One region of the Rhizobium sp. BK619 genome, then DNA from elsewhere that is predicted to be linked to it. Evidence: predicted binding sites of a transcription regulator. Region 1 holds the regulator's gene; each other region holds the start of a gene.
The links. The regulator LexA, encoded in region 1, represses DNA repair genes until DNA is damaged. The targets are predictions, from matches to a motif close to TGTTCNNNNTGTGTTCNG.
Positions count from the first base shown of each region.

Region 2: FHX14_RS27565 (ATP-dependent helicase) is a predicted target of LexA. The motif match lies at 3,995-4,012, and genes of this name have one in related genera.
Region 3: FHX14_RS20245 (putative DNA modification/repair radical SAM protein) is a predicted target of LexA. The motif match lies at 3,514-3,531, and genes of this name have one in related genera.
Region 4: FHX14_RS19475 (UvrD-helicase domain-containing protein) is a predicted target of LexA. The motif match lies at 4,589-4,606, and genes of this name have one in related genera.

Region 1 covers NZ_JACIBH010000004.1:203,889-211,286, reverse strand. Annotated here, with positions in the region: gene gltA (citrate synthase) at 1-179, opposite strand, end outside; gene FHX14_RS09080 (ComEC/Rec2 family competence protein) at 470-2,902, shown strand; gene lexA (transcriptional repressor LexA) at 2,883-3,602, opposite strand; gene FHX14_RS09070 (VOC family protein) at 3,799-4,695, shown strand; gene kdsA (3-deoxy-8-phosphooctulonate synthase) at 4,692-5,537, shown strand; gene eno (phosphopyruvate hydratase) at 5,678-6,952, shown strand; gene FHX14_RS09055 (septum formation initiator family protein) at 7,087-7,398, shown strand, end outside.
Region 2 covers NZ_JACIBH010000016.1:51,866-59,263, forward strand. Annotated here, with positions in the region: gene FHX14_RS27555 (EAL domain-containing protein) at 1-698, shown strand, start outside; gene FHX14_RS27560 (enoyl-CoA hydratase/isomerase family protein) at 825-1,877, shown strand; gene FHX14_RS27565 (ATP-dependent helicase) at 1,888-3,948, opposite strand; gene FHX14_RS27570 (hypothetical protein) at 4,053-4,334, opposite strand; gene FHX14_RS27575 (BON domain-containing protein) at 4,509-4,769, shown strand; gene FHX14_RS27580 (hypothetical protein) at 4,828-5,088, shown strand; gene FHX14_RS27585 (DUF982 domain-containing protein) at 5,355-5,597, opposite strand; gene FHX14_RS27590 (hypothetical protein) at 5,856-6,248, shown strand; tRNA gene FHX14_RS27595 (tRNA-Thr) at 6,298-6,372, opposite strand; gene FHX14_RS27600 (hypothetical protein) at 6,529-6,723, shown strand; gene murA (UDP-N-acetylglucosamine 1-carboxyvinyltransferase) at 6,830-7,398, shown strand, end outside.
Region 3 covers NZ_JACIBH010000010.1:189,622-197,019, reverse strand. Annotated here, with positions in the region: gene FHX14_RS20260 (dicarboxylate/amino acid:cation symporter) at 68-1,402, shown strand; gene FHX14_RS20255 (glycosyltransferase family 4 protein) at 1,720-2,778, opposite strand; gene greA (transcription elongation factor GreA) at 2,806-3,282, opposite strand; gene FHX14_RS20245 (putative DNA modification/repair radical SAM protein) at 3,537-4,769, shown strand; gene FHX14_RS20240 (UdgX family uracil-DNA binding protein) at 4,769-6,220, shown strand; gene carB (carbamoyl-phosphate synthase large subunit) at 6,284-7,398, opposite strand, start outside.
Region 4 covers NZ_JACIBH010000010.1:29,870-37,267, forward strand. Annotated here, with positions in the region: gene FHX14_RS19455 (SpoVR family protein) at 1-310, opposite strand, end outside; gene FHX14_RS19460 (YeaH/YhbH family protein) at 307-1,581, opposite strand; gene FHX14_RS19465 (PrkA family serine protein kinase) at 1,594-3,537, opposite strand; gene FHX14_RS19470 (VOC family protein) at 3,945-4,421, opposite strand; gene FHX14_RS19475 (UvrD-helicase domain-containing protein) at 4,649-7,126, shown strand; gene FHX14_RS19480 (hypothetical protein) at 7,155-7,398, opposite strand, start outside.

The sequences.
Region 1 (7,398 bases):
ATATAGGTGATTTTCGATTCACAGGATGCAGTCGAGGTGAAACCCGGATCGTAAGTGAAGGAAGCCGTGTTCTTGTAGAGGGCACCGATATCGATGACGCTCGGGCCGATCGTGCCGCTCTTGACGGCTAGGTCGACAGATTTGTCACCGATTTTTATTGTAGCGCTTTGATCCGTCATGCTGATCCTCCGAAATGGCGGTGGCGCCATAAAAGCGCCATAGGGGTTAAGCGTCCTCACCGATAGCTATATGATCGCGAAGCTAATGCCAAGTTACCGTGACGGCATTTTGTGCATTGCGGTATCACCTTTTAGGCACTGCAGCGATGAGCCGCGCGCATAGCGGAAGCCAATGATTCGACTGCTCTTTTGGCGGTGGCGATTTTCCCTCATATTTCAATCGATTATTCTTGCTCGTTTTGATTGAAGGTTGCATTCTGGCCGCGGGTGCGGGTGATGTTGGGCGGGACATGGAGGAATTGACGACAGTCGAATTGCGGCCGGAAGCGGGCGCCGGCTTGGCCGATTCCCCGGGTTTTTCCGCGCCCGCCGTGGTGAATCGGCCGGCAAGGACGCAGTCTGCGATGCCGTTGCGCCACCGGCTGCCGGCCGCGGCCTCGCAATCGCTGCGTGCCGGAATCCGCATGCTGGGCGAGGAGACCGACCATGGCCGACTGCTGCTGTTCTCGCCGGTCTTCCTCGGCGCCGGGGCGGCCTTCTGGTTTCTGGCGCCGTCGGATTTTCCCCTCATCGCATCGCTGCTCTGCCTGGCGACGCCGGCGGTCGTGGTTCTCGTCGCCGGCCCCAGCCGGCCGGTGTTGCGGGCCAGCTTCATGGCGCTGGCGCTTTTCGCATGCGGCATGCTCTCGGCCCAATTCGAGAGCTGGCGGGCTTCGACCGTGATGCTCGATTCATCCGTGACGACGACGGTGACCGGCCGTGTCGAACGGCGGGAAGGTGATGGCCGTGGGCGCTGGCGCTACATCCTTTCCGTCACCGGGACGGAGAAGCCGGAGCTGAAGCGGTGGCCGGGACGCATCACCGCGATCGTCCGCGGCGCCGATACACCTTTCGAGATCGGCGACATCATCACCGGCAGGGCGCGGCTGACGCCGCCGGCGGGCCCAGCGCTGCCCGAGCTCAACGATTTCTCCTTCAGTGCCTACTTCGACGGCATCGGCGCAAACGGCTTCTTCTATGGCGCGCCGGAGAAAGCCGATCTGCAGGCAGGCCCGCAGCCGGCAAGATCGACATCGGAAGCAATGCTCGAATGGCTTTACCAACTGCGCAGCCGCATCGGCGACCGCATTCGGTCGATCCTGCCCGGCGATACCGGCGCTTTTGCCGCTGCACTGGTGACCGACGAGCGGCGCGCCATCTCGAATGCGACGACGGAAGCGCTGCGCCAGTCCGGTCTTGCTCATATTGTTGCGATCTCCGGCCTCAACATGGCGCTGTCGGCCGGCATCTTCTTCGTCGGCTTCCGGATGCTGCTCAGCCTCTTTCCGGGCGTTGCCCAGGCTTATCCGACCAAGAAGATCGCCGCAGCAGGCGCGCTCATCGCCGTCACCGCTTACTACCTGATCTCCGGCTTCGGGGTCTCGGCTGAACGCGCCTTTATCATGATGGCCATCATGCTGATCGCCGTCTTCTTCGATCGGCCGTCGATCAGCCTGCGCAATGTCGTTCTCTCGGCCCTTGTCATCATTGCCATTTCGCCCTCCGAAGTCCTGGGTCCGAGCTTCCAGATGTCCTTTGCCGCGACATTGGCATTGGTATCGGGTTATCAGCTGTGGAAAGACCGGCGCATCCGCGAAAACGCCTGGCTGAAGTTGCCGGTCTTCCGGCCGGTCGTTGCGGTCGCCGGTTTCTTCGGCGGCGTCTTCCTGACCTCGCTGATCGGCGGCTTCTCCACGGCGCTGTTTTCGATCGAGCATTTTCATCGCCTGACCGCTTACGGCCTGCCGGCAAACCTCGCGACGATGCCGATCATCTCCTTCATCGTCATGCCGGCCGGGCTGCTGGCGATGTTGCTCATGCCGTTCGGTCTGGACGCTCCGCTCTGGAAGGTGGTCGGCTTCGGGCTCGATCTGGTGATCGCAGTCGCCAAGACGGTGTCCGGCTGGGGCGGCGATATCGGCGTCGGCCGCTTGCCCGCCTGGTATTTCGCCGTCGCCGTGGCAGGCTTCCTGCTGCTGACGTTGCTGCGTACCCGGCTTCGCCATGCCGGCACATCGATCCTCGCCGTCTCGACGCTTCTGGTGCTGATTCTGCCGGTTCCGCGGCCGCCGGATCTGGTGATTTCGGAGGACGGCGGTCTGGTCGCGCTCGTCGAGACCGCGGCAATGGCTTCCAATCGTGAAAACCCGCCGGATTTCATCTTCGACCAGTGGCAAAGAGCGCTGGTCCTGCCGACCCATCACCCGCCGAAGATGCTGGATGGCCCCGCTATCCCACCGGAGGGAGAAGACCGCCGCGTCAGGCTTTCCCGCGAGCAGCAGAATGAAGCAAGGACAGCAATGCGGGCGGCTGCCGCGGGCGGAGAAACAAACCGCTTTTCCTGCGTCAAGAAGGCCTGGTGCACATCGAGGCTTGGCAATGGCCGTGTGGTAACCATCATCGACAATGCCGCTTATCTCGGTCCGGCCTGCGATTCGGCCGATATCGTCGTGACGCCGGTCCGTCTGCGTTTCAACAGCTGCCGCTCAGGCGCGACGCTCTTCACCGGTGAGACGCTGCGCAGGACCGGTTCCGTCGAGTTGCGTTTCGCGGATGCCGGCCTGGAGGTCGCAACCGCATTCGAAACGCTGTCGCGGCCGTGGATGCGCCAGCGCGCCTATGACTGGCGCAGCAACAGTTTTACCGAATCCGGCCTGTCCGGTGTCAGTGATAGCGGCGAATGAGGCCGACGAGTTTGCCCTGCACCTTGACGCGGTCCGGCCCGAAGATCCGGGTCTCGTAAGCCGGGTTGGCCGCTTCAAGTGCGATCGAGGCGCCCTTGCGGCGGAAGCGCTTCAGTGTCGCTTCCTCGTCATCGACGAGGGCAACGACGATGTCGCCGGGGCTTGCGGTGCTGCCGTTGCGGATGATCACCGTGTCGCCATCGAAGATGCCGGCGTCGATCATCGAATCGCCTTTGACCTCCAGCGCATAATGTTCACCGGAGCCAAGCATGTCGGCGGGAACAACGATGTCATGGGTGTTGTTCTGGATCGCCGAGATCGGAACGCCGGCAGCGATTCGGCCCATGACCGGCACCGAGACCGAGTTGCCGTTGTCGGCGACGGGTTTTGCAGGCGCGGGGGCAGCAGCCGGCTGGGGCTTGCCAAGGCTGCCCTCGATGACGCTTGGCGAAAAGCCGCGCCGGGGCTGGATGCTGGGGCTATAGGCTTCGGGAAGCTTGATGACCTCGAGCGCCCTGGCGCGGTTCGGTAGGCGGCGAATGAATCCGCGTTCCTCGAGCGCCGTAATCAGGCGATGAATGCCGGATTTCGAGGCCAGATCCAGGGCATCCTTCATCTCGTCGAAAGAAGGCGGAACGCCGGATTCCTTCATGCGCTCATGAATGAAAAGGAGAAGCTCCTGTTGTTTGCGCGTGAGCATCGGCGTGTGACCCCTGATTGAAACAAATCCAGAACAGACACTATATGTTCCATATGTGTTCCGCAAGGTGCTAAATTTCCGTAAAACTTGCCGCCAACTCGTTGAGATTTTTATTTTCATTCGCCGGATTGGCACACATGTCTTGCAATGGGGGTGGCGCTGTCGCACATCTCTTGTCGTTTGAGGGAGGGATATGATGAACGAGCGTTCCGCCAAACCGCACCCGCTGGATCATGTGGTGCTGCCCGTCGTCAATATCGATCTGGCTCGCGAGCGGCTCGGCAAGCTCGGCTTCACCGTTGCCGCCGATGCCCGCCATCCCTTCGGCACGGAGAATGCCTGCGTCTTCTTTGCCGACAAGACCTATCTGGAGCCGCTTGGTATCGCCAGCGTCGAAGAGAGCGAGGCGTCGGCGCGGCAAGGCAATGTCTTCACTGCCCGCAACCGAGCCTTCCGCTTCCGTTGCGGCGAGGAGGGGCTTTCCGCGGTGGCCTTTGCCACCAGCGATGCCGGCCGCGATCATCGCCACTTCGCCGGCAGCGGATCGAGCGCCGGCGAGATGCTGCAGTTCAGCCGACCGATGAAAATGCCTGATGGTTTCGAGACCATTGCCGGCTTCAAGCTGGCCTTTGCCGCTGAGTTGCGCGCGCCGGATTTCTTCCTCTTCAGCGTCGAGCGCATCAATCCGCTGCCGTCCGACCGCCGCGCGCTGGAGACGCATGCCAATGGCGTAACAGGCATTGCCGAGATTGCGCTTTGCGCGCCGGAACCCGCCGCATTCGCGGCCTTCGTCGGCCTTGCCGCTGCGCAGTCGGCCGTCGAAAAAACCGGTTTCGGCGTCAATATCGCCGCGCCGAACGCGAAAATCAGCCTGATGACCCCGGAGGGGCTGGAGGCCTATTTCGAGATCGCCGTCTCATCCGCCGACCGCGGCCTGCGCGGCCGGGCTATCCTCTTCACTGTCGCCGATCTTGCCGTGACAGAAGCGCATTTGGCTGCTAACGGAGTGACCTACACGCGCAAGAACAATCGCATTCTGGTGAAGCCGGCGCCCGGGCAGGGCACGCTCTTCGCCTTCGAGGAAACACGATGAGCACTGATACGAATTCTGAAGTCAGGATCGGCGAGGGCGCAGGCCAGGTCACCTTCTCCAATACCGGCCGCCTGTCGCTGATTGCCGGCCCGTGCCAGATGGAGAGCCGCGACCACGCTTTCATGGTTGCCGGGACGCTCAAAGAGCTCTGCGCCAAGCTCGGCATCGGCCTCGTCTACAAAAGTTCGTTCGACAAGGCGAACCGCACCTCGCTGTCGGCCGAGCGCGGCATCGGGCTTGAAAAGGGCATGCAGGTCTTTGCCGATCTCAAGAAGGAATTCGGCTTTCCGGTCCTGACCGACGTTCACACCGCCGAGCAATGCGCCGAAGTGGCAAAGGTGGTCGATGTCCTGCAGATTCCGGCCTTCCTCTGCCGTCAGACCGACCTTCTGATCGCCGCCGCCGAGACCGGCCGTGCCGTCAATGTCAAGAAGGGCCAGTTCCTCGCCCCCTGGGACATGAGGAACGTACTGAAGAAGCTCAACGCCAGCGGCAATCCGAACGTGCTGCTCTGCGAACGCGGCGCCTCCTTCGGCTATAATACGTTGGTTTCCGACATGCGCTCGCTGCCAATCATGGCGTCGATGGGCGCCCCCGTCGTTTTCGATGCGACCCATTCCGTGGCGCAGCCGGGCGGGCAGGGCGATTCCTCCGGGGGGCAGCGGGAATTCGTGGAAACGCTGGCGCGCGCAGCGGTAGCGACCGGTATTGCCGGCGTCTTCGTCGAAACCCACCAGGACCCGGACAATGCACCGTCCGACGGCCCGAACATGGTCTATCTCAAGGACATGCCGCGGCTGCTGGAAAAGCTGCTGGCCTTCGATGCCGTCGCCAAGGGCTGACAGTCAAAAGCCTGACATGTTCGTGCTATAGCGACGATCAGACATGCAGATCGAAGGTGTGCAATGCGCCATTGTAATTTGCACGCCTTCGATTATGACAGGCTTCGAACGATTGATCACCCACCGAGCAGGAAGAACCCATGACTGCAATCACCGATATCATCGCCCGCGAGATTCTCGATAGCCGTGGCAACCCCACCGTCGAAGTCGATGTCTATCTCGAAGACGGCAGCATGGGCCGCGCGGCCGTTCCCTCGGGCGCTTCGACGGGCGCGCATGAGGCGGTCGAGCTGCGCGACGGCGGCAAGCGCTACCTCGGCAAGGGCGTGCAGAAGGCGGTCGATGCGGCCAATACCGAGATCTTCGACGCGATCGGCGGCATCGATGCCGAAAACCAGATCCAGATCGACAACATCATGATCGAGCTCGACGGCACGCCGAACAAGTCGCGCCTCGGCGCCAACGCCATTCTCGGCGTGTCGCTGGCCGTCGCCAAGGCTGCCGCCCAGGCCTCCGGCCTGCCGCTCTACCGTTACGTCGGCGGCGCGTCCGCGTGCCTGCTTCCGGTGCCGATGATGAACATCATCAACGGCGGCGCCCATGCCGACAATCCAATCGATTTCCAGGAATTCATGATCCTGCCGGTCGGCGCCGACACGATCGCTGAAGCCGTGCGCATGGGTTCGGAAGTCTTCCATACCTTGCGCAAGGAACTCGCCGCCCAGGGTCACAACACCAATGTCGGCGACGAAGGTGGTTTTGCTCCGGGTCTGAAGAGCGCGCCTGAAGCCCTCGACTTCATCATGAAGTCGATCGAAAAGGCCGGCTACAAGCCGGGCGACGACATGTGCCTCGGCCTCGATTGCGCCTCGACTGAGTTCTTCAAGGACGGCAAATATGTTCTCGAAGGCGAAGGCCGCACGCTCGAATCGGGCGCCATGGCCGAATATCTGGCCGAGCTCGCGGCCAAGTACCCGATCATCTCGATCGAGGATGGCATGGCCGAGGACGACTGGGATGGCTGGAAGACGCTGACCGACCTGACCGGCAAGAAGACCCAGCTCGTCGGCGACGATCTCTTCGTCACCAACTCCGCCCGTCTTCGCGACGGCATCCGCATGGGCGTCGCCAACTCGATCCTCGTCAAGGTCAACCAGATCGGCTCGCTGACGGAAACGCTCGACGCCGTCAACACGGCGCACAAGGCAGCCTATACCGCCGTCATGTCGCACCGCTCCGGCGAAACCGAAGATTCGACCATCGCCGACCTCGCGGTCGCTACCAACTGCGGCCAGATCAAGACCGGCTCGCTGTCGCGTTCCGACCGTCTCGCCAAGTACAACCAGCTGATCCGCATCGAGGAAGGCCTCGGCCCTCAGGCTCAGTATGCCGGCCGCTCGATCATCCGCGGCTGATCGAATCTGCTTTCGACCACGTAACCCGCGCCTCCCGGCGCGGGTTTTTTGTTGCCCGTATTTACGGTCAACGAACGGTTAATCTCTGAGCGTTATGCTGAATGAATTGGTAATGCGTTCAAGAGCATGCGTGTATGTGGACAAAGCATCATAAGAAGAGAAAGATCGGCCGTTTCGTCATTCCGGCCATGACGGTCGCCTTCCTTTCCTACTTCGGTTATCATTGCATTCACGGCGATTACGGACTGCGCGCAACGGAAACGTTCGAGCATCAGCGTGTCGCGCGTGAGAAAGAGCTTGCGATCTTGAAGGCAAAGCGCGAACATCTGGAAAATCAGGTCGCGCTGCTGAGTGATGGCTCGCTCGACAAGGATATGCTGGACGAAAAAGCGCGCTATCAGCTCAATATGTCGCGCGCGGACGAGATCGTCATATTCAACCATTAC
Region 2 (7,398 bases), on a different contig from region 1:
GCGTCGTCGGCTACGAGGCGCTTGCCCGCTGGGACAGCGCCCGCTTCGGCCGCATTAGCCCCGAAGCTTTCATTCCCGCGGCCGAGCGCACCGCCGTCATCGGCCGGATGACGCGCATCCTTTTTGCCAAGGCGCTCGAAGCGCTGGCAATCATTCCCCGCCACCTCAAGCTCTCCTTCAATCTCTCGGCGCGTGATATTTGCGACCATGAGACATCGATGGCGCTGCTAGGCATGATCACTCGCTCCGGCATCGATCCCCGGCGCATCGAATTCGAGATCACCGAGACCGCACTGCTTTCCGATTTCGACACCGCCGACAAGGTCATCGCAATGCTGCGCTCGGCCGGCATCTCCATCGCGCTCGACGATTTCGGCACCGGCTATTCGAGCCTCAGCCATATTCACCGTCTCGGCTTCGACAAGCTGAAGATCGACAAGGCCTTCGTGATGAATTTCGATCGCGACGCCCGTTGCATGAACATCACCCGCTCGGTCGCCAATCTCTGCCAGAATCTCGGCATCGCCTCCGTTGCCGAAGGCGTCGAAAGCGAAGGGATCGCCGAGGGATTGAAGGCGATGGGCGTTCGCCTGGCGCAGGGCTATCATTTCTCGCGGCCGCTGCCGCTGGAGCTTGCCATCGACTACGCCGCCCGCTGCGAAGCCGAAGCCATTGCCCGCAATTCGCTGTCGGCCTGAGCGATCGATCTCGCCTGCTGTAAATCGACTGGAGCGACGCTGCATCGTCGTCTATTCATGGTTACGAGCCTTTCCTGGGCAGATGCTTCAATCGGATCAGGAAGGCTCCAGCAGCGGAGGTAAACCATGCAGGACGGCGAAGTCATCATTGAACGGCGGGGCACTGCCGGCATCATCCGGCTCAACCGGCCGCGGGCGCTGAACAGCCTGACGCTGCCGATGGTCCGGGCGATCACCGAGGCCCTTGATGGCTTTGCCGCAGATGCCGAGGTGGCGAGTGTCGTGGTGGCGGGGGAGGGCGAACGCGGCTTCTGCGCCGGCGGCGACATCCGCGCCCTGCATGAAAGTGCGCGCGCCGGCGATGGCCTCGCAGGCGCCTTCTGGCGCGAAGAATTCCGCCTCAACCATCAGATCGCCGTCTACCCAAAACCCTATGTCGCGCTGATGGACGGCATCACCATGGGCGGCGGCGTCGGCCTGTCGTCGCATGGCCGCCACCGCATCGTCACTGAGCGCACCCGGCTTGCCATGCCCGAAACCGGCATCGGCTACGTCCCTGATGTCGGCGCCACCTGGTTGCTGCCGAAGGCACCTGGCGAGGCCGGAACATGGCTCGGCCTGACCGGGCTCGATATTGGTGCCGCCGACGCAATCCACGCAGGGCTTGCCGACCGTCAGATCGCGTCGTCGCGGCTCGGCGCGGTGATTGAGGCGCTGTCGGCCCTGCCGCGCGGCAGCTTGTCCAGCGATGTCGATGCCCTCTTGCAGGGGCTTGCTGAGCCTGCGGGAGAAAGCCGGCTCAGGCAGAATGCCGCGATGATCGATCGCGCCTTTCGTTTCGACAGTGTCGAGGAAATCCTGGCAGCGCTTGCCGGGGAGGAGGGCGACTTCGCCGCCGAGACCCACCGGGTGCTGTCGACCCGTTCGCCGACCAGCCTGAAGCTGGCTTTGGCGCTGCTCAGAGCCGGCCGCCGCAGCGCCTCGCTTGCGGAATGCCTTGGCCGTGAACTCGGCGCCTGCCTGCAGATGCTCGATAATCCCGATTTCTTCGAAGGCATCCGCGCCGCCGTCATCGACAAGGACCGCAATCCGAAATGGTCGCCGGCAAGTGTCGAGGCCGTGGAACCGGCAACGGTCGAGCGATTCCTGAAACCGGCCGAGCCGCCGCTATCACTCTGACTTCGTCTGATTATCGCCACATGCCGCGCATGCGGGCGCCGACATCGATGCGCACCTGCCGCGCCTGCGCTTGCGCCGCCGCCTCGGATTTCACCTGCGGCCAGCTGCAGGCTTCGAAGAATTGCAGCAGCGTTGCCGGAATGAAGCGGCTGCGCGAGGCATAGACGTGCCGGTCGCCCTGGGCATTCTGCCCATAGGTGAAGAAGCGCTGCGGCACCACAAGGTCGAGACCGTCGCGGGCGCGCGTCATCGCCACATAGAGCAGCCGGCGTTCCTCCTCGATTTCGGCGGTGGCGCCGACGGCGAGATCGCTCGGAATGCAGCCGTCGACGACGTTCAGCATGAAGACCCTTGTCCATTCCTGGCCCTTGGCGGAATGGATTGTGGAAAGAATGAGGTAATCCTCGTCAAGCAGCGGCACGCCGGCCTGGTCGCTGGTCGCATCCGGCGGATCGAGGGTGAGCTCGGTGAGGAAACGCTCGCGCGAGGCATAACCGCCGGCGATCTGCTCGAGCTGCAGCAGATCGGCCTGCCGCGTCGCCGCATCCTCATGCAGCCGCTCCAGATGCGGCGCGTACCATTGCCGCGCCAGCTCGATTTCCGCCGGCCAGCCGGCCTTGCCCGATTTCATCTCCTGCAGCATGGAAACGAAATCAGTCCAGTCCTCGCCGGAGCGCGGTGGCGCCGGCATGGCGGCCAGCGCCGTTATCGGGCTCGCATCCTCGGCCATCAGGTCGAGCGCCTTCTGCGCCGTCGACGGCCCGACGCCCGGCAGGATCTGCATCAGCCGGAAGCCTGCCACCCGGTCGCGCGGGTTCTGTGCGAAGCGCAGCGCCGCCAGCATGTCCTTGACATGGGCGCTGTCGAGAAATTTCAGCCCGCCGAACTTGACGAAAGGAATGTTGCGCCGGGTCAGCTCGACCTCCAGCGGTCCACTGTGATGCGAGGCGCGAAAGAGCACGGCCTGCTGCTTGAGTGTCAGGCCTTCCTCGCGGTTGTCGAGCACCATGTCGGCGACATAACGCGCCTGGTCGGCCTCGTCGCGCACCGTGACCAGGCGCGGCCGCTCGGCAGATTGCCGCTCGGTCCACAGGTTCTTGGTGAAGCGCTCCGAGGCGAGGTCGATCACGGCGTTGGCCGCGGCCAGGATCGGCTGCGTCGAGCGGTAGTTGCGGTCGAGCGTGACGATATTGGCGGCCGGGCTGAAGGCTGCGGGAAAATCGAGGATATTGCGCACCGTCGCCGCTCGGAAGGAATAGATCGACTGGGCATCGTCGCCGACGACAGTCAGCCCCTGGCCTTGGGGCTTCAGCGCCATCAGGATCGAGGCCTGCAGCCGGTTGGTGTCCTGATATTCGTCAACCAGCACATGGTCGAAGCGGCTGCCGATATCCTCGGCAATCACGCTTTCGCCGACCATCTGCGCCCAGTAGAGCAGCAGGTCGTCGTAATCGAGCACGTTCTGGCTCTGCTTCGCCTCGACATAACAGGCGAAAAGCTCGCGCAGCTGTTTTTCCCAGGTCGCGCACCAGGGAAAAGCGTCGCGCAGCACCTGATCGAGCGCCGTCTCGGAATTCACCGCTCGGGAATAGATCGCAAGGCAGGTGCCTTTGGCCGGAAACCGGCTTTCCGTTTTGGAGAAGCCGAGATCGTGCCGGATGAGGTTGATCAGGTCGGCGCTGTCTTCGCGGTCATGGATGGTGAAATCGGCGTCGAGGCCGATCTGCTGCGCATAATCGCGCAACAGCCGCGCGCCGATGCCGTGGAAGGTGCCGGACCAGTTCAGCGCATCGGCCATCACACCGGCATTCGCACCCAGCACATCGCGGCAGATGCGCTCGACGCGCCGCGCCATCTCGGCGGCGGCCCGGCGCGAGAAGGTCATCAGCAGGATGCGGCGCGGATCGGCGCCCTTGACGATCAGATGGGCAACCCGATGCGCCAGCGTATTGGTCTTGCCCGAACCGGCGCCGGCAATGACCAGCAGCGGCCCGGCAATATGGCTGCCGTCGGTGAGCGTGCCATGCTCGACGGCCATGCGCTGCTGGGGATTGAGCTTTTCGAGATACATCCAGCCGTCCGGTCGGGCTCCCGCAGAATCACTGGGGAAGATTAGATGTTCCTTGAATGTTCGCGATTTCAGCCGCTGTCAAGCATTGAGGTGCCCGGGGGGCTTCAATCGGGGAAATCCGGTCCCACCACACGCCGCACCAGCTTCAGACTGCGATCCGGCTGAAGAATATAAGTCTCTTCTACGCGCTGACCGGTCCCGTCGTAGAACTGGTGGTGGACCGCGCTGCCGACCGGCGACTTGGTCAGCTTCGTCCGCGGCTGGCCGCCATAGGTGATGCTGCCGGGAATAGGGTCCAGCGCCGGGCTATCGGCGGAGGAGCAGCCGGCGAGCAAGGCCACGGCAAACAATGCCCCGGGGAATAAGGCGGGCAGCAGCACTTTCATCGTCGTCATCCCTCTGTCGGCTCCAAGCCAGATATGGAAACCGCAGCGGCTTCCGCCAAGGGCAGGCCACACCGGGGCTTGCAGAAATCACGCTCGAATATCGCGCCGAACCGGTCGCAACGAAAGCCCTGCTGCGGCGTTAACTGAGATCAACCAACCTTAGGAGACACTGACGTGATCGGGTTTCCCGGCTTCACCGACCATGACGAATCCGGCCGGCAGGGCCACGGCGAGGCGGCGACGCGCGCTTCGGTCGAGAGCGCCCTTCACGCCGCCGCCGATCTCGACGCTGAGGAAATCATCGTCGACATGCTGGGCGCCTATGTCATCCTCGACGGTTTCGTGCACCGGCGCGGCGATGTCGAGCGGGCGGTCGCAATCGCCGAAAGCATCGTCGGCCAAGGTTATGTGCACAGTCGCCTGTTGCGGCGCTGAGGGAACCAAGTGCCCTTCCGCGGGTTGAAATGCCGGATCGAAACGCTGGAGACCCCTCATGCAGTCGCTTCCTCGCCTCTCGGCAATCACCATGATATCGGCCGGCGTCTTTGCCGGTTCCGCCTATGCCTCGCTGGAAACCGGCACGAATTATTCGGCGCTGCCGAAGGACCAGGTTGCCCTCAACGAATATACCGGCGCCGTCGCCTGCACGCCGGCAGAACCGCAGTATCTCCCCTCCTTCATCCGCGCGGGCGATGGCACGATCATCGGTGTCGGTTATATCGAGGTGGAAAGTGAGGGCGGCGCGGACTGCTGAAAACAGTCCTGCTCAAACGAGGCTCGCCTGCGTTCCCGCAGAGGTGACGAGCCTCTGACCATCATCATGATGGCTGCGTGTCTTTTATGAATAGACCTGTCCCGGGCACAACGCCCATTGCACCAAAACCCGCCACAAGTTCGATGCAGGGTTAAGTAAATTAAAGCGTTGCACCGTTCCGGCACGCTCCGTTTACGGAAATCGGCCGAAGGACGAGTTCAACGTGGCTGAGCGTGCTTCCGCGTCCTGTCGGACGCTTGGCCGCTCTAATGCAACTTCAGCTTCGCCTCTTCGGCCGCCGCCAGGAATTCAGCTCGCGCCTCTTCCACGCTCTTGCGCCCGTCAAGTGCTGCCCGGCAGGTGCTGCGCGCCTTGATATAACGCAGCCCGCGCGAGTTCGGCCAGAAATCCGCCAGGCATTTCAGCGCATCGAACGGCCCGCTGACCGTTCGCGCGTCGGCATCTTCGAAACCGACCTTGACCGGGCTGTCCCATTTTTCAGTTGCCATCAATGCTCCTCCACGATTGTCGACAGAAACAAAGGGTGCAGCGCCTCCCTATTCCTCCGTGGAGACGCCGCCATGATAGCATTCTAGCGTGATTTTCACGGCCAACAATGGTGAATCGATTGTTGCCGGTGAGGCGAAATGTCAGCGTGTGTGAGAGGGGTTCGCCGGCATGCAGGCCGGGATGTTTTTTTAGATAGTCGCAGATAAGTTGTATGGCGCTTGCGCGCTGCTACCGCTACCCAGCTGAGGGGCTCCGACATGGGTTTAGATCGAAAATTGATCCAGGCTGCTTTTCTCTGCGGGGGGCTGGCAATGCCGGCCTTTGCCGGCGGCGCAGAGATATCAGATGAAGACGCTTTGCTCGCGCGTATTTCTACTGAGATTATCCCTAGGATCCAACTGGAATACGTGCAGACCGCCATCGGCCAGTTTACGGCCGCGATGGATATCGCCGCCTTTCGCGCACGACTGATATTAGACGAGGCATTACAGCAATGGTACGTCGAAGGTATATATGATGGAGTTCCTACGAGGGTAACCGCTGACCTGCTTGAACGGTGGGCGTTGTCGCCATCCATGCCCTATTATCTCGAAGCAATCGACATTCCCGATTGCGCTCATGGCAGCGTGCTGCTTCCCAATTGTCGCTAGCCCTCGTCGAGCACGTGCGAGGAGATATCCGATATCTGAGAAAGAAAACTGGTGCTGCCGAGTGGGATTGAACCACCGACCTCACCCTTACCAAGGGTGTGCTCTACCACTGAGCTACGGCAGCAGGACCAGGACCCGTGCGAGCCGGGCGGCTCAAATCGCGGGAACGGGGCGGCTATTGCCACAGCTTGGCGGCAAGCGCAAGCAGCAAATTCCAACTTCGCGTGGATTGGGACGCAAGGGCCTTTTGGATCGGCGCGAATTCGGCTAATCCTGTCACATGAACGACAAGACCGAAACCGGCCAGCAGAGCCGCAAACAGGCGATCGAGGCCCAGGCGAAACTGCGCCGCGAGCGCGCCGCCGAAAAACTCAGAGAAAATCTTTCGAAACGCAAACAGCAGGTGCGCGCCCGCCGTTCGGGCCAAGCCGACGAAACAAATGGACTGCCTGCCGCAAAAATGGACGAATCGTAATGTTCCGTCCGCGGTCAATTGAAGCGTCGCGAAAAATCCCTTAAACACCCCACTCCCTATTCCAAGGCAGTATTTCAGGAAAGGCGGGCGCGGCCCGTAAGCGCACATGGATCGTATCAGAATCGTCGGCGGTAATGAGCTGAATGGCATCATTCCGATTTCCGGCGCCAAGAATGCCGCATTGCCGCTGATGATTGCCTCGCTTCTGACCAGCGATACGCTGACGCTCGAAAACGTCCCGCATCTGGCCGATGTCGAACTCTTGATGCGCATCCTCGGCAATCATGGCGTTGACGTTGCGGTCAACGGCCGCCGCGAGCGCCAGGAGGATTCCTATTCGCGCACGATCCATTTCACCTGCCGCACCATCGTCGATACCACCGCTTCCTATGAGCTGGTCTCGAAGATGCGCGCCTCTTTCTGGGTCATCGGCCCGCTCCTGGCGCGCGAAGGCCATTGCCGGGTGTCGCTGCCGGGCGGCTGCGCCATCGGCACGCGCCCCGTCGATCTCTTCATCGAGGGCCTGACGGCGCTCGGCGCCACCATGGAGATCGATGCCGGTTATATCAACGCCAAGGCGCCGAATGGCGGCCTGATCGGCGCGCGCTACACTTTCCCGAAGGTTTCCGTCGGCGCCACCCATGTGGTGATGATGGCGGCAACGCTTGCCCGCGG
Region 3 (7,398 bases), on a different contig from region 1:
CTGTTGGATTGAAGCGAACGGCTCGGGAGGCCGGAGTTCGTTCCGGGCGAGCCTTAAGGAGGACATCATGATCGCAGCACCATTCGATGCAGTCGCAGACAGCAAGGGCAAGAAGCCCTTCTATTCCCATCTCTACGTTCAGGTTCTCGCCGCCATCGCCGCGGGTATCCTTCTCGGCCATTTCTATCCCGAGCTCGGCGCGCAGCTGAAGCCGCTCGGCGATGCCTTCATCAAGCTCGTCAAGATGATCATCGCTCCGGTGATCTTCCTGACGGTGGCGACCGGCATTGCCGGCATGAGCGACCTGAAGAAGGTCGGCCGCGTCGCCGGCAAGGCGATGCTGTACTTCCTGACCTTCTCGACCTTGGCGCTGGTCATTGGTATGATCGTCGCCAATGTCGTCCAGCCCGGCGCGGGCATGAATATCGATCCGGCGTCGCTCGATCCCACCGCCGTCGCCACCTACGCCTCGAAGGCGCATGAGCAGAGCATCGTCGGCTTCCTGACCAATATCATTCCGACGACGATCGTCGGCGCCTTTGCCGATGGCGACATTCTGCAGGTACTGTTCTTCTCGGTGCTCTTCGGCATCGCGCTTGCCATGGTCGGCGAAAAGGGTGAGCAGGTCGTCAATTTCCTCAACGCCCTGACGGCTCCGGTCTTCAAGCTCGTCGCCATCCTGATGAAGGCTGCCCCGATCGGCGCTTTCGGCGCCATGGCCTTCACCATCGGCAAGTACGGCATCGGATCGATCGCCAATCTCGCCATGCTGATCGGCACTTTCTACCTCACCTCGCTGCTCTTCGTTCTCGTGGTTCTCGGCGCCGTCGCCCGCTATAACGGCTTCTCGATCCTGGCGCTGCTGCGCTACATCAAGGAAGAGCTGCTGCTGGTTCTCGGCACCTCGTCGTCGGAGGCGGCACTTCCGGGCCTGATGAACAAGATGGAAAAGGCCGGTTGCAAGCGCTCGGTCGTCGGCCTCGTCATCCCGACAGGCTATTCCTTCAATCTCGACGGCACCAACATCTACATGACGCTGGCAGCGCTGTTCATTGCCCAGGCAACCGGCATCAACCTCTCCTGGGGTGACCAGATCCTGCTGCTCCTGGTCGCGATGCTGAGCTCGAAGGGTGCCGCCGGCATCACCGGCGCTGGCTTCATCACCCTTGCCGCCACGCTCTCCGTCGTGCCCTCCGTGCCGGTCGCCGGCATGGCGCTCATCCTCGGCATCGACCGCTTCATGTCGGAATGCCGGGCGCTGACCAACCTCGTCGGCAATGCCGTGGCGACGATCGTCGTGGCACGCTGGGAAAACGAACTGGATACCGCGCAGCTCGCCAGAGCCTTGGGCGGCCAGGCCGAGGAAGGCGCTCCGGCTGCCGGACTTCAGCCGGCGGAATAATCAGCGATTGTTGGCAATCTTTGCAGCGGCCCGTTATCCGACGGGCCGTTTGCCTGTTGGTAAACTTCGTTCTCTACTCGTCGTTTTCTGCCGTTTCCCGCTGGTCGCGAAACGCGCAGGAGCTCAATATCCACGCGACATTTCGGCCTAGGAGATCGGTGAGGGCTGCCCCTCATCCGGCTGCCGCCACCTTCTCCCCGCCTGCGGGGCGAAGGAGACAAGCCGCGACCTTCGGTCTCTCACCAACGCCTCGTGGGGCACGTCCCCTCTCCCCGTCAGAACGGGGAGAGGGTTAGGGTGAGGGGCAGTTTTTGCCTTTAGCCGCGGTTGTCGCCGAGAAGGCTGGTGTAAACAGCGCCGATGGCGTTTGCTTCCTTCTCCAGCGCAAAATTCGCTCTGACATGGCGCAGCGCATTCTCGCCATGCGCGATCGCCAGACCGGGATCGGCGATATAGGGGGCGATGGCCCGTGTCAGCGCTTCACTGTTGCCGGCAGCCACCACCGAGCCGGTCTCACCTTCGGCGATGAGTTCGGCATAGGCCCCGGCGTCGGATGCCACCACCGCCGTTCGAGACGCCATGGCTTCGAGCGGGGTCAGGCCGAAGCCCTCGTTGCGGGAGGGGGCGACATAAAGCGTCAGGCGGCGATACCAGACCTTGATATCGGGCACTTCGCCGAGAAAGAGGATGCGTTCGCTGAGGCCGGCGGCGGCGACATCCGCCTTGAGCTTGTCTGCGAAGGCGGTGTGCTCGGCCGTCACCCGGCCGGAAACAACAGCCGTCCATTCCGGGTGCTGCGGCAGGAGTTCGATCATTGCCCGGACGAAAAGATCGGTGCCCTTCTGATGGCGCACGCGGCCGAAACAGCCGACCAGATGGCGGCCGGGCAGGCCGGTGGCGGCAATGCCGTCTTCTGCCGTTTCCGGCGGATGGAACAGCGAAAGGTCGACGCCGTGCTGGATGACCGTGTGCGGCACTTCGAGGAACGAGCCGGAGCGGTCGCTGGTCGCGATCACCGCGTCCATGCGGCGGATCAGCCATTTTGTATAGGCGGTATGGCGGCGCTGCGCGGCCGAAGTGAAGAGCAGCTTCAGCGGCATGCGCAGGAGATAGCGAAGCAGGATGCCGACGGCCATCTCGTTGTTGCGGCGGGCGTGCCAGACACGCCGCCGCCGGCGCGCCGGCGGGCGCCAGAGGCCAAGGAGCTGCGACCATCTCAGCTTCGCCAAGCCTTCCGGCAGGCCGGGGCCGAGCGTTGCGATCCTCATGCCGAGCCGGATCTGGCAGGGGATGAGCTGGACGATGGTCGACGTGACGCCGGAGAGCCGGCGCTTGAAATTGGGCGCGATGATCTCGACGTCACGCATATCAGGCAAGGGAGGGGTCTCGTCTGTGGCGGGCGATCAGCCCCAGGAAACCTGGAGGATTTCGTAGGCCTTGGAGCCGCCAGGCGCATTGACCTCGATGGAATCGCCGACTTCCTTGCCGATCAGCGCGCGGGCGATCGGTGAGGAGATGGAGATGCGGCCGGCTTTGACATCGGCTTCCTGGTCGCCGACGATCTGGTAGGTCTTTTCTTCCTCGGTGTCCTCGTCCACGAGCTTCACCTTGGCGCCGAATTTGATCTTGTCGCCGGACATCTTCGTCAGGTCGATGACCTCGGCGCGCGCCGTCAGGTCTTCCAACTCGCTGATGCGGCCTTCATTGTGGCTCTGGGCTTCCTTGGCGGCGTGATATTCGGCGTTTTCGGAAAGGTCGCCATGGGCACGGGCTTCGGCGATCGCCTCGATGATTCGAGGGCGCTCCTCCTGCTGACGCCAGCGCAGTTCTTCCTGCAGCTTGACGAAACCACCCGGTGTCATTGGTACCTTTTCAACCATTTTTCTGTCCTTCACGCCTTGTATCCACGCAGTAGGCGCGAACACAAAAGAAAACAGGTCCCGAAGGGGAGCTTCGGAACCGTGCCACAATCCTAGTTAAGTGCTTATAGCAGATCGCCAAGGCCGATTTCCAGAAAATTCGCATAGAGGAAAAAGCGAGCCACTGCCACGGCGGGTCATCAGGCGCAATAACGCGGTTAAGCCAGGATCGCCGCGATTGACTTTGTCCGTAAGAACATATAGTGAACATACTAATGAAGAAGTCGCTAACAGAACGCTTGGCTATCCTTTCTGATGCTGCCAAATATGATGCTTCCTGCGCCTCCAGCGGCACGGTGAAACGCGATTCGGCGGCAAGCGGCGGGCTCGGCTCGACCGAGGGGTCCGGCATCTGTCATGCCTATGCCCCGGATGGGCGATGCATTTCGCTTCTGAAAATACTGCTGACCAATTTCTGCATCTACGACTGCGCCTATTGCATCAATCGCTCGTCGAGCAATGTCGAACGGGCGCGCTTCACGCCCGAGGAAGTGATCTGGCTGACGCTGGAATTCTACCGCCGCAACTATATTGAAGGCCTGTTCCTTTCCTCAGGCATTATACGCTCGTCCGACTACACGATGGAAGAGATGGTCCGCATCGTACGCGAACTGCGCGTGACGCATAATTTTCGCGGTTATATCCATCTGAAATCGATCCCGGAGGCGTCGCCGCGCCTGATCGAGGAGGCAGGGCTTTTTGCCGACAGGCTGTCGCTCAATATCGAGTTGCCGACGGATAACGGCATCAGCCGCTTTGCGCCGGAAAAGAAGCCCGCCAATATCCGCCGATCGATGGGCGATCTGAGGCTGAAGATCGAGGCCGCCGGCGAGCCGACGCTGCGCACGAAGAAGCGTCAGCGCTTCGTGCCGGCCGGCCAGAGCACGCAGATGATCGTCGGTGCCGACGGCGCGAATGATGCGACGATCCTTGCGACCAGCGGCCGGCTTTACAGCAGCTACGGCCTGAAGCGTGTCTATTATTCCGCCTTCAGCCCGATCCCGGATTCATCGAAAAACCTGCCGCTGATCAAGCCGCCGCTGATGCGCGAACACCGGCTCTATCAGGCAGACTGGCTCTATCGGTTCTATGGGTTCGGCATCGACGAAATTACTGCCAGCCAGACCGGCGGCATGCTCGACCTCAACCTCGACCCGAAGCTTGCCTGGGCGCTGGCGAACCGGGCCGAATTTCCCGTCGATATCAACAAGGCCGAACGTGAACGCCTACTGCGCGTTCCCGGTCTCGGCACGAAGACGGTCAAATCAATCGTTTCGGCTCGACGCTTTCGCCGGCTGCGGCTCGACGATCTGTCGCGGCTCGGCATCTCGATCAAGAAGGTTCAGTCCTTCATCTCGGCGGAAGGCTGGTCGCCGCGCCGGCTGATCGACCGCCCGGACCTTCGCGCCATGTTCGAGCCGAAACCTGAACAATTGTCGCTGCTATGATGCGCCGGGTCGTTCTTGCAGGACGGGGCGATCTCGCCGAATGGCGCGACGCCGCGCGCGCCTTCGCGGCCGCCGGCATTTTGCCTGAGGAGATCGACTGGCGGGAAAAAAGCGCAGAGGCGGATCTTGCCTTTCAACGCGACGCCATGCCGCCGGCGCCGGTGACACGCAAGCCGATGACGGTGCCGCCCGCCTTTATCGAGCTTGCCGAGACGGTTCTCTGCCACTCCGACCCGGCGCGCTTCTCCTTGCTTTACCGCCTGCTCTGGCGGCTGCAGCTGGACCGGCAACTGCTCGAAGTGGCCTCCGACGAGGATGTCGTGCGGGCTCGCCTGATGGCAAAAAATGTCCGGCGCGACGCCCACAAGATGACGGCTTTCGTCCGTTTCAAAGAGGTTGGTGCGGCAGCGGCGGGCCGTCGAAAATTCATCGCCTGGTTCGAGCCGGACCATCATATCGTCAGGCGCACGGCGCCATTTTTCCAACGGCGCTTCACCGATATGGACTGGCTGATCGCCACGCCCAAGGGGTCGGCGGCCTGGGACGGTGCGCGGCTGACGCTCAGCGACGCGCCCTGCGAGAAGCCCAATCTCACCGATGCCACCGATGATCTCTGGCGCACCTACTATGTCAGCATCTTCAACCCGGCGCGGCTGAAGCTGAAGGCGATGCAGGCGGAAATGCCGAAAAAATACTGGAAGAACCTGCCGGAAGCCGATCTTATCCCCGGGCTGATCGCCTCCGCCGAGAGCCAGGTGCGGGCCATGGCCGCGCGCGAGGCAACGCAATCGCTGCCCTTTCACGACCGGCTTCAGGAGGCTGCCCGCAACCTTCCCATAGAACCCGAAGCGCCGGCCGGCACGCTCGAAGCGCTGAGCGCCGAAGCTGGCGCCTGCACCCGCTGTCCGCTTCATGCCAAGGCGACACAGACCGTCTTCGGGGAGGGGCCGCGCGATGCGGAGGTGATGTTCGTCGGCGAGCAGCCGGGCGATCAGGAGGATATCGCCGGGCGCCCCTTCGTCGGCCCGGCCGGCAAGCTGCTCGACCAGGTGATCGCGGATGTCGGCATCGACCGCTCGGCGCTCTATGTCACCAATGCAGTCAAGCACTTCAAATATGAGCCGCGCGGCAAACGCCGTATCCATCAGAAGCCGAATATGGGCGAGGTGAAGCATTGCCGCTGGTGGCTGGATCTGGAACTGGCGCTCGTCAAGCCGAAGCTGATCGTCGCGATGGGGGCGACCGCGCTTGCGGCGCTGACAGACGTAAAGGAGCGTCTGCAGGACGTCAGGGGAAAGGCGATGGCGATCGAAGGAGGACGCACGCTCTTCGTGACGGTGCATCCCTCCTATCTGCTGCGCATTCCCGACGAGCGGCTGAAAGCGGAGGAGATGGTGCGATTTCGCAACGATATGCTGGAGATTCAGCGGCTTATGGCGTCCGCCGGATAAAGTGATTCCGGTGAAGCGGCGCCACCGCTCACCGAGCGATGGCGCCGCTGGAATTGCTCTATCTCAGGCGAAGTAGCTCTGCAGCGGCCGCACTTCAAGATTGCCCGCCTTCAGCGCCTTGATCGCCTGGGCCGCGGCTTCGGCGCCTGCCATGGTGGTGTAATAAGGCACCTTCTGCATCAGCGTCGCGCGGCGCAGCGACTTCGAGTCCGAGATCGCCTTGTTGCCGTCGGTGGTGTTGATGACCAGCTGGACCTGACGGTTGCGGATGGCGTCCTCGATATGCGGACGGCCTTCCAGCACCTTGTTGATCTTGGTGGCGGTGATGCCGTTTTCGCCGAGGAAGCGGGCCGTGCCGCCGGTCGCCAGCACCTTGAAGCCCTGTTCGACGAGGATGCGGATCGCCGGCAGCACGCGCGGCTTGTCCTCGTCGCGCACCGAGACGAACACCGTTCCGTCACGCGGCAGCTCGACGCCGGCGCCGAGCTGCGACTTGGCGAAGGCCAGCGCAAAATCGGTGTCGAGGCCGATGACTTCGCCGGTCGAGCGCATTTCCGGGCCGAGCAGCGTGTCGACGCCGGGGAAGCGGGCGAAGGGGAAGACCGCTTCCTTGACGGCGATATGCGTGAGCTTGCGCGGATCGGGCTTTTCGCCATAGGCGGCGAAGGTCGCGTCGAGTTTTTCGCCGGCCATGACGCGGGCGGCGATCTTGGCGATCGGTGCGCCGATGGTCTTGGCGACGAAGGGTACGGTGCGCGAGGCGCGTGGATTGACTTCGAGAACGTAGACGGTGCCATCCTTGATTGCGAACTGGACATTCATCAGGCCGCCGACATTGAGCGCCTTGGCCATCGCCTTTGCCTGGCGCTCGAGTTCGTCGAGCAGTTCGACGGGTAGCGAGCGCGGCGGCAGCGAGCAGGCGCTATCGCCGGAATGGATGCCGGCTTCCTCGATATGCTCCATGATGCCGGCGACATAGACGTCGGTTCCATCGCAGAGGCAGTCGACGTCGACTTCGATGGCGTGGCTGAGGTAGCTGTCGAAGAGCAGCGGGTTCTTGCCGAGCAGAGTGTTGATCTGGCCGGTCTTGTCGTTGGGATAACGCTGCTTGATGTCTTCGGGCACCAGTTCCGGAACCGTGTCGAGCAGGTATGTCTGCAGCTGGCCTTCCGAATGCA
Region 4 (7,398 bases), on a different contig from region 1:
AGATGCAGGGAGAGCTGTTGATGACGATCTCATAGGCGAGGTCGCGCATACCGCGGCGGTAGAAGGCTTCATGATGCGCGAAATGTTTGCCGAAGGACCAATGGCGGTAAAACAGCGGCATGCCGGTCGAGGAATAGGCATCCAGCATCTGCTCCGAGGTGATGACTTCGATCTGGTTCGGATAGACGTCGAGGCCGAGTTCGCCGAGCGCGATTTCCTCGCAGGCGTCGTGGATGCGTTGGAGCGTCGAAAAGTCCCAGTCGGCCCCCTCGAACAACAGCCGCTCTCTTGGCCTCATCGTCGTGTTCATGGCGTCACCCTCGACTGTGCGTCACGCTTCTGGAAGAGATCGTGGAAAACCGGGAATATTTCGCTTCGCCGGCAGACCTTGCGCATCGAAAGCGGCAGCAGCTCGGAGCGGATCCCGTCATAGAGCATCCAAAGCGGTGAACGCGATACCGACGAGTCGCCGCCCTCTTCGCCGACCTCGATATAGGCAAAATACTGGCAGAGCGGCAAAATCTCGCGCAGCAGCTGTCCGCTCAGGTTTCCGTCCGAATGGGCGTTGTCGCCGTCCGAGGCCTGGGCGCCATAGATGTTCCACTCTGCCGGATCGAAACGCGCCGCGATGATCCCGCGCATGGCCGCAAGGGCGCTGGACACCAGCGTGCCGCCGGTTGCCGGGCCGTAGAAGAAGGTTTCCTCGTCGACTTCCTCGGCCTTGTCGGTATGGCGGATGAAGACGATCTCCACCTTCTTGTAGCGCTTCGACAGGAAGAGATAGAGCAGCAGGTAGAACCGCTTCGCGAGGTCCTTCATGTGTTCCGACATCGAGCCGGAGACGTCCATAAGGCAGAACATCACGGCCTTGGCCACGGGTTTCGGCTCGTTTTCGAAACGGCGGTACCGCACGTCGAGCGGATCGATATAGGGAATGCGTCGGCTTTTTTCCGTCAAAGATTTGAGTTTCGCCTCGAGCGCCAGGCGGCTCTCGTCGTCCTCGCATTCCTCGATCTGCCGCTGCAGGGCTTCGATCTCTTCTCGGCGCGGACGGTGAAGCGCGACGCGGCGCATCATCGCCAGCCGCGTCGTGCGGCCGACGGCGATATTGGACGGCGATCCGGACACGGAATAGCCGGCCCGCAACGGCGTTTCCTCTTCAGTTTCGGCTAGGCGCCGTTTGGCAAGGTCGGGCAGTTCCAGGTCGTCGAGAAAGACATCGAGGAATTCCTCGCGCGTCAGCACGAAACGGAAACCGTCCTCACCATCGCCCTCGCCCGCATCCTTTGGCTTTCCACCCCTGCCCCCTGGCGGGCGCGGAATGATATCGCCTTCGACGAAGGCTCTGTTTCCCGGCAGGATGTGATCTGCGGTGCCGCCTTCGCCTTTGCGAAGGCTCGGTTCGGCCATTCCGTCGATCGGCAGGCTGATCTCCCCGCCGTCGAGTACATCGCGGATGTTGCGGTTTTGCAGAGAACGTTTGACCGCCTGCTGCACGGCGCCTTTCATGCGCCGAAGAAACCGTTGCCGATTTTCCAGACTTTTACCGCGCGGATTTAGCCGACGGTCGACAATGTGCATGGTGGCTCCGCATTAACTTGCCTGTTTGACGCGCATGTACCATTCGACGAGGCGTCGAACCTGCCTCTCCGTGTAACCCCGCGCGGCCATGCGCGAGACGAATTCGCTGTGCTTCTTTTCTGTTTCCGAATCCTTCTTCGATCCGAAGGAAATGACCGGCAAAAGATCCTCGACCTGCGAGAACATACGCTTCTCGATCACTTCCCGGATCTTCTCGTAGCTCGTCCAAGACGGATTTTTTCCGCCGTTGGCTGCCCGCGACCTCAACGAGAATTTGACGATTTCGTTGCGGAAATCCTTCGGGTTGGCAATTCCCGCCGGCTTTTCGATTTTCGTCAGTTCCTGGTTGAGGAGCTCGCGGTCGAGAAGCTGGCCGGTATCGGGATCCTTGAAGTCCACGTCTTCGATCCAGGCATCGGCATAGTCGACGTAGCGGTCGAACAGATTCTGTCCGTAGTCCGCATAGGATTCAAGATAAGCCTTCTGAATCTCATTGCCAATGAACTCTGCGTAGCGTGGCGCAAGATCGGCCTTGATGAATTCCAGATAGCGCTTCTCGACATCGTCGGAAAACTGCTCGCGGCGGATCGCTTGTTCCAGCACATACATCAGATGCACAGGGTCGGCGCCGATATCCGTGGTGTCGTGATTGAAGGTGGAGGCGAGCACCTTGAAGGCGAAACGTGTCGATATGCCGTCCATGCCCTCGTCGATGCCGGCCGCATCCCGGTATTCCTGAACGCTGCGGGCGCGCGGATCGGTTTCCTTCAGGCTCTCGCCGTCATAGGTGCGCATCTTCGAGAAGAACGTCGAGTTCTCGTGCTTGCGCAGGCGAGACAGCACCGAAAAACGGGCCAGCATTTCGAGCGTTGCCGGAGCGCACGGGGTATCCGCTAGTTCCGATCCTTCGATCAGTTTCTCGTAGATCTTCTGCTCTTCCATCACCCGAAGGCAATAGGGCACCTTGATCACGCAGATGCGGTCGATGAAGGCCTCGTTATTCTTGTTGGCCTTGAAGGTCTGCCATTCCGCTTCGTTCGAATGGGCAAGGACGATACCCGAGAAGGGGATGGCGCCGATATTCTCGGAGCCGATATAGTTCCCCTCCTGCGTCGCCGTCAGCAGCGGATGCAGCATCTTGATCGGTGCCTTGAACATTTCGACGAATTCAAGCACGCCTTGGTTGGCGCGGTTGAGCCCGCCCGAATAGCTGTAAGCATCGGGATCGTTCTGGGAGTAGGTTTCCAGCTTGCGGATGTCCACCTTGCCGACCAGCGACGAGATATCTTGATTGTTCTCGTCTCCGGGCTCGGTCTTGGCGATGGCGATCTGGCGCAACCGCGAAGGCTGAATTCTGACCACGCGGAAGCGGGAAATGTCGCCGCCGAAGTCGTCGAGCCGCTTCAGGCACCACGGGCTCATCAGCCCGTTTAGGCGCCGCAGCGGGATGCCGTATTGCTCCTGGAGCAGCGCCCCCATCGTCTCCGGATCGAAGAGGTTGAGCGGGCTTTCGAAAACAGGGCTGATTTCGTCGCCCGCCTTCAGCACGTAGATCGGATGAACCTCCATCAGCAGCTTCAGCCGTTCCGCCAGGGACGACTTGCCGCCGCCGACCGGGCCCAGCAGGTAGAGGATCTGCTTGCGCTCCTCGAGCCCTTGCGCCGCGTGCCGGAAGAAGGAAACGATACGTTCGATCGTCTCTTCCATGCCGTGGAAGCCGGCAAAAGCCGGATAGATCCGGATGGTCCTGTTCATGAAGATTCGGCCGAGCCGCGCATCTCTCGCAGTGTCGACCATCTGCGGTTCGCCGATGGCGGCGAGCAGGCGCTCGGTCGCGTTGGCATAGGCGATCGGGTCTTTTTTGCAGAGATCGAGATACTCGGCCACCGACATATCGGTTTCGCGGCGCGCTTCGTAACTGCGCGTAAACGCATCGAATACGGATTCGTTCAGCATGGGCCCTCCAGTAAGGTTATGCCGCAGGCTCAAAGTCGTATAACCATCGAGATGGCTACGACGTTCCTAAGAATCAATAATTTCGTAGGTATATTCGACGCTCACCGGCTGTTTCTTGCAACGCACAAAAACGTGCATGCACCGGTTATTTTTACTCTACGAAACTGTTTCTCATTATAGTTGAAAAAAGCACCCGTGCGGTATCAGCACATTTCGCGACGTGACAGAAAGATGAAAAGGGTGTGCAATGTCGCCCGTGATTCGAGTTCCGGAAAAATCGACGATTGGCAGCAAAATCTGCGCAGAGTCGACGCTGGACAGCATGTGCCGATCGACGCCGGAGATGGTGGAAACGGCCGCATGCCGGCCGTGAGCCAATCGTTCGAATGATTCGCCGCCGGCGCAATTCAGCCGTTGAATGCCTTCTCCAGCGCGGCGACATCGATCTTGACCATACCAAGCATTACCTCGGTCACGCGTTTGGCCCGCGCGCGATCATCGTCGGCGATCATCTCGGAAAGCATGCGCGGCACGATCTGCCAGGAAAGGCCCCAACGGTCTTTCAGCCAGCCGCAGGCCTCCGGCGTGCCGCCGTTGGCGAGGAACGCTTCCCAGACCCGATCGATCTCGGCCTGGCTTTCCAACAGGATCGCGATCGAGAAGGAATGGTTGAAGCTATCGAGCGGGCCGGCCTTCATCGCCAGGAAGGCCTGATCGCCAAGCGTGAACTCGATCAGCTCGACGCTGCCGGGAGGCCCCCTCGGCGTTTCCGCCGGAAGGATGGTGGTGCGGCCGATCCTGGAATCCGGGATGACGGACACATAGAATTCGACGGCTTCGCGTGCTTCCTCCGCGAACCAGAGATTTGAAACGACCTTCGCCATGATACAGCCTCCTTGTTGACGGTTGACCCGGACCACTGTCCGATGATCCAAGGACGCCCCGCCGGCGCGGGTTCCGACAGAGCGCGGCTGATTTTTTCCGTCGTGTCGCCGCCGTGTGTCCAGGAGACTTGCCGCCATGCGCAAACCCCTTGGGATAGCGGCGGCTTGGGAATGAAAGCAGAACATCTTTTCTGGTCTTTCCTTCCCGAATCACTACATTACGCGCCATGAGCAATAGTTTCGACGATATTCCCTTCTTCGACGAAGAGCCGGGCGAGATGGCGCGCAAGCCGCAGCCGCCTGCCGCACCCGCCGGAAGGGCGCCCGCCACCGGCGGCATTGCCGCCCGCGCCATGGCCGCCCGCGACGGCGGCAGCCGGCCGGATTATCTCGCCGGGCTGAACCCCGAGCAGACGGAAGCCGTCGAAACCCTGGAAGGCCCAGTCCTCGTGCTTGCAGGCGCCGGCACCGGCAAGACGCGCGTGCTGACAACCCGCATTGCCCATATCCTCAATACCGGCCGCGCCTTCCCTTCGCAGATCCTAGCCGTCACCTTCACCAACAAGGCGGCCCGCGAGATGAAGGAGCGCATCGCGCTGCTGGTCGGCGGCGCCGTCGAAGGCATGCCCTGGCTCGGCACCTTCCACTCGATCGGCGTCAAACTTCTGCGCCGCCACGGCGAACTCGTCGGCCTGCGCTCCGATTTCACCATTCTCGACACCGACGACGTCGTCCGCCTGATCAAGCAGCTGATCCAGGCCGAAGGTCTCGACGACAAGCGCTGGCCGGCCAAGCAGTTCGCCGGCATGATCGACACCTGGAAAAACAAGGGGCTCGGTCCGGCCGATATCCCCGAGGGCGACGCCCGCGCCTTCGCCAACGGCCGCGGCCGCGATCTCTATTTCGCCTATCAGGCGCGCCTGACGACGCTGAACGCCTGCGATTTCGGCGACCTGCTGATGCATCCGATCGCGATCTTCCGCAAGAACCCCGATCTCCTGAAGGAATATCACGGCCGCTTCCGCTATATCCTCGTCGACGAGTACCAGGACACCAACACCGCTCAATATATGTGGCTCCGGCTCCTCGCCCAGCGCGCCAAGGGCGAGCCGCAGAACGTCTGCTGCGTCGGCGACGACGACCAGTCGATCTATGGCTGGCGCGGCGCCGAGGTCGACAACATCCTGCGCTTCGAAAAGGATTTCCCTGGCGCCAAGGTCATCAAGCTCGAGCGTAACTACCGCTCGACCGAACATATCCTTGGAGCCGCCGCCCATCTGATCGCCCATAATGAAGGGCGGCTTGGCAAGACGCTGTTCACCGACCGCTCCGATCCTGAAGACGTCAAGGTGCAGGTGCACGCCTCCTGGGATTCGGAGGAAGAAGCCCGCGCCATCGGCGAGGAGATCGAGCAGCTTCAGCGCGGCAAGCATCTGCTCAACGACATGGCGATCCTCGTGCGCGCCTCCTTCCAGATGCGCGAATTCGAAGACCGCTTCGTCACCCTTGGCCTCAACTACCGCGTCATCGGCGGCCCGCGCTTCTACGAGCGCCTGGAAATCCGCGATGCCATGGCCTATTTCCGCCTGGTCGCTCAAGCCTCCGACGACCTCGCCTTCGAGCGCATCATCAACACGCCGAAGCGCGGCCTGGGCGACACGACGGTGCGCGCGCTGCATGACTACGCGCGAGCCCGCGATATCCCGATGCTGGCGGCAGCCGCCGACATCATCGAAACGGACGAGTTGAAGCCGAAGGCGCGAAAAGCCCTCTTCGATGTGATTCAATCTTTCCGCCGATGGCAGGAACTGCTTGAAAACACATCGCATACCGAACTTGCCGAGCAGATCCTCGAAGAGTCCGGCTATACCGATATGTGGAAGAACGACAAGAGCGCCGAAGCGCCCGGCCGCCTTGAGAACCTCAAGGAACTGATCCGCTCGATGGAGAGCTTCGAGTCGATGCGTGGCTTTCTCGAACACGTCTCTCTCGTCATGGATGCCGAGACCAACGAGAACCTCGATGCCGTCTCGATCATGACGCTGCATTCGGCCAAGGGCCTGGAGTTCGACACCGTCTTCCTGCCCGGCTGGGAGGAAGGCCTCTTTCCGCATCAGCGCTCGCTCGATGAAAGCGGCCGCGCCGGCCTGGAGGAGGAACGTCGGCTCGCCTATGTCGGCATCACCCGCGCCAAGCACCGCTGCCACATCTGGTTCGTCTCCAACCGCCGCATCCATGGGCTATGGCAATCGACCCTGCCCTCGCGTTTCCTCGACGAGCTGCCGGAAACCCATGTCGAGGTCGCCGAAATGGAGCAGAGCTATGGTGGCTACGGCCGCGGCGGCTACGGCCAGTCCCGCTTCGACAAGGCCGAGCCTTTTGCCAATTCCTATTCCACCCCCGGCTGGAAACGTGCCCAGGCCAACAAGACCGATGCCACGCGCGACAATTGGGGTTCCCGCTCCGGCCACGCCGTCGAACGCATCGGCTATGGCGAAAGCGGCCCGAAGGGACGGACGATCGAAGGCGAACTGGTGGCAAAATCCACCTCGTCGGAGCCTTCACGCTTCACCCTCGGCGACCGCGTGTTCCATCTGAAATTCGGCAACGGCAACATCACCGGCATCGAAGGCAACAAGCTGACGATCGAGTTCGACCGGGCCGGGCAGAAGCGGGTGCTGGACGGGTTCGTCGAGCGCGTGTGATAATCACCTCGGCGCGACGCGAGACCCTTTACCCGAGCATCCGCATGCTGCCGAGCCCGAGGATATCGTTCATCAGGGCGATCCCCATCCCGACGGCGACGATCGACAATCCGATCAGGAAGAGCCGGCGCGACCGGTCGTATTTGACGGCAAGCAGCGAGTCCCGCGCCAAGAGATCGGCAAACACCTTCACCTGAATGGCGATGCCGACCATCAGGAACGACATCGGCAGCAGATCGATGCGGCTCCAGTCATTGGGATTGGAAACCCAG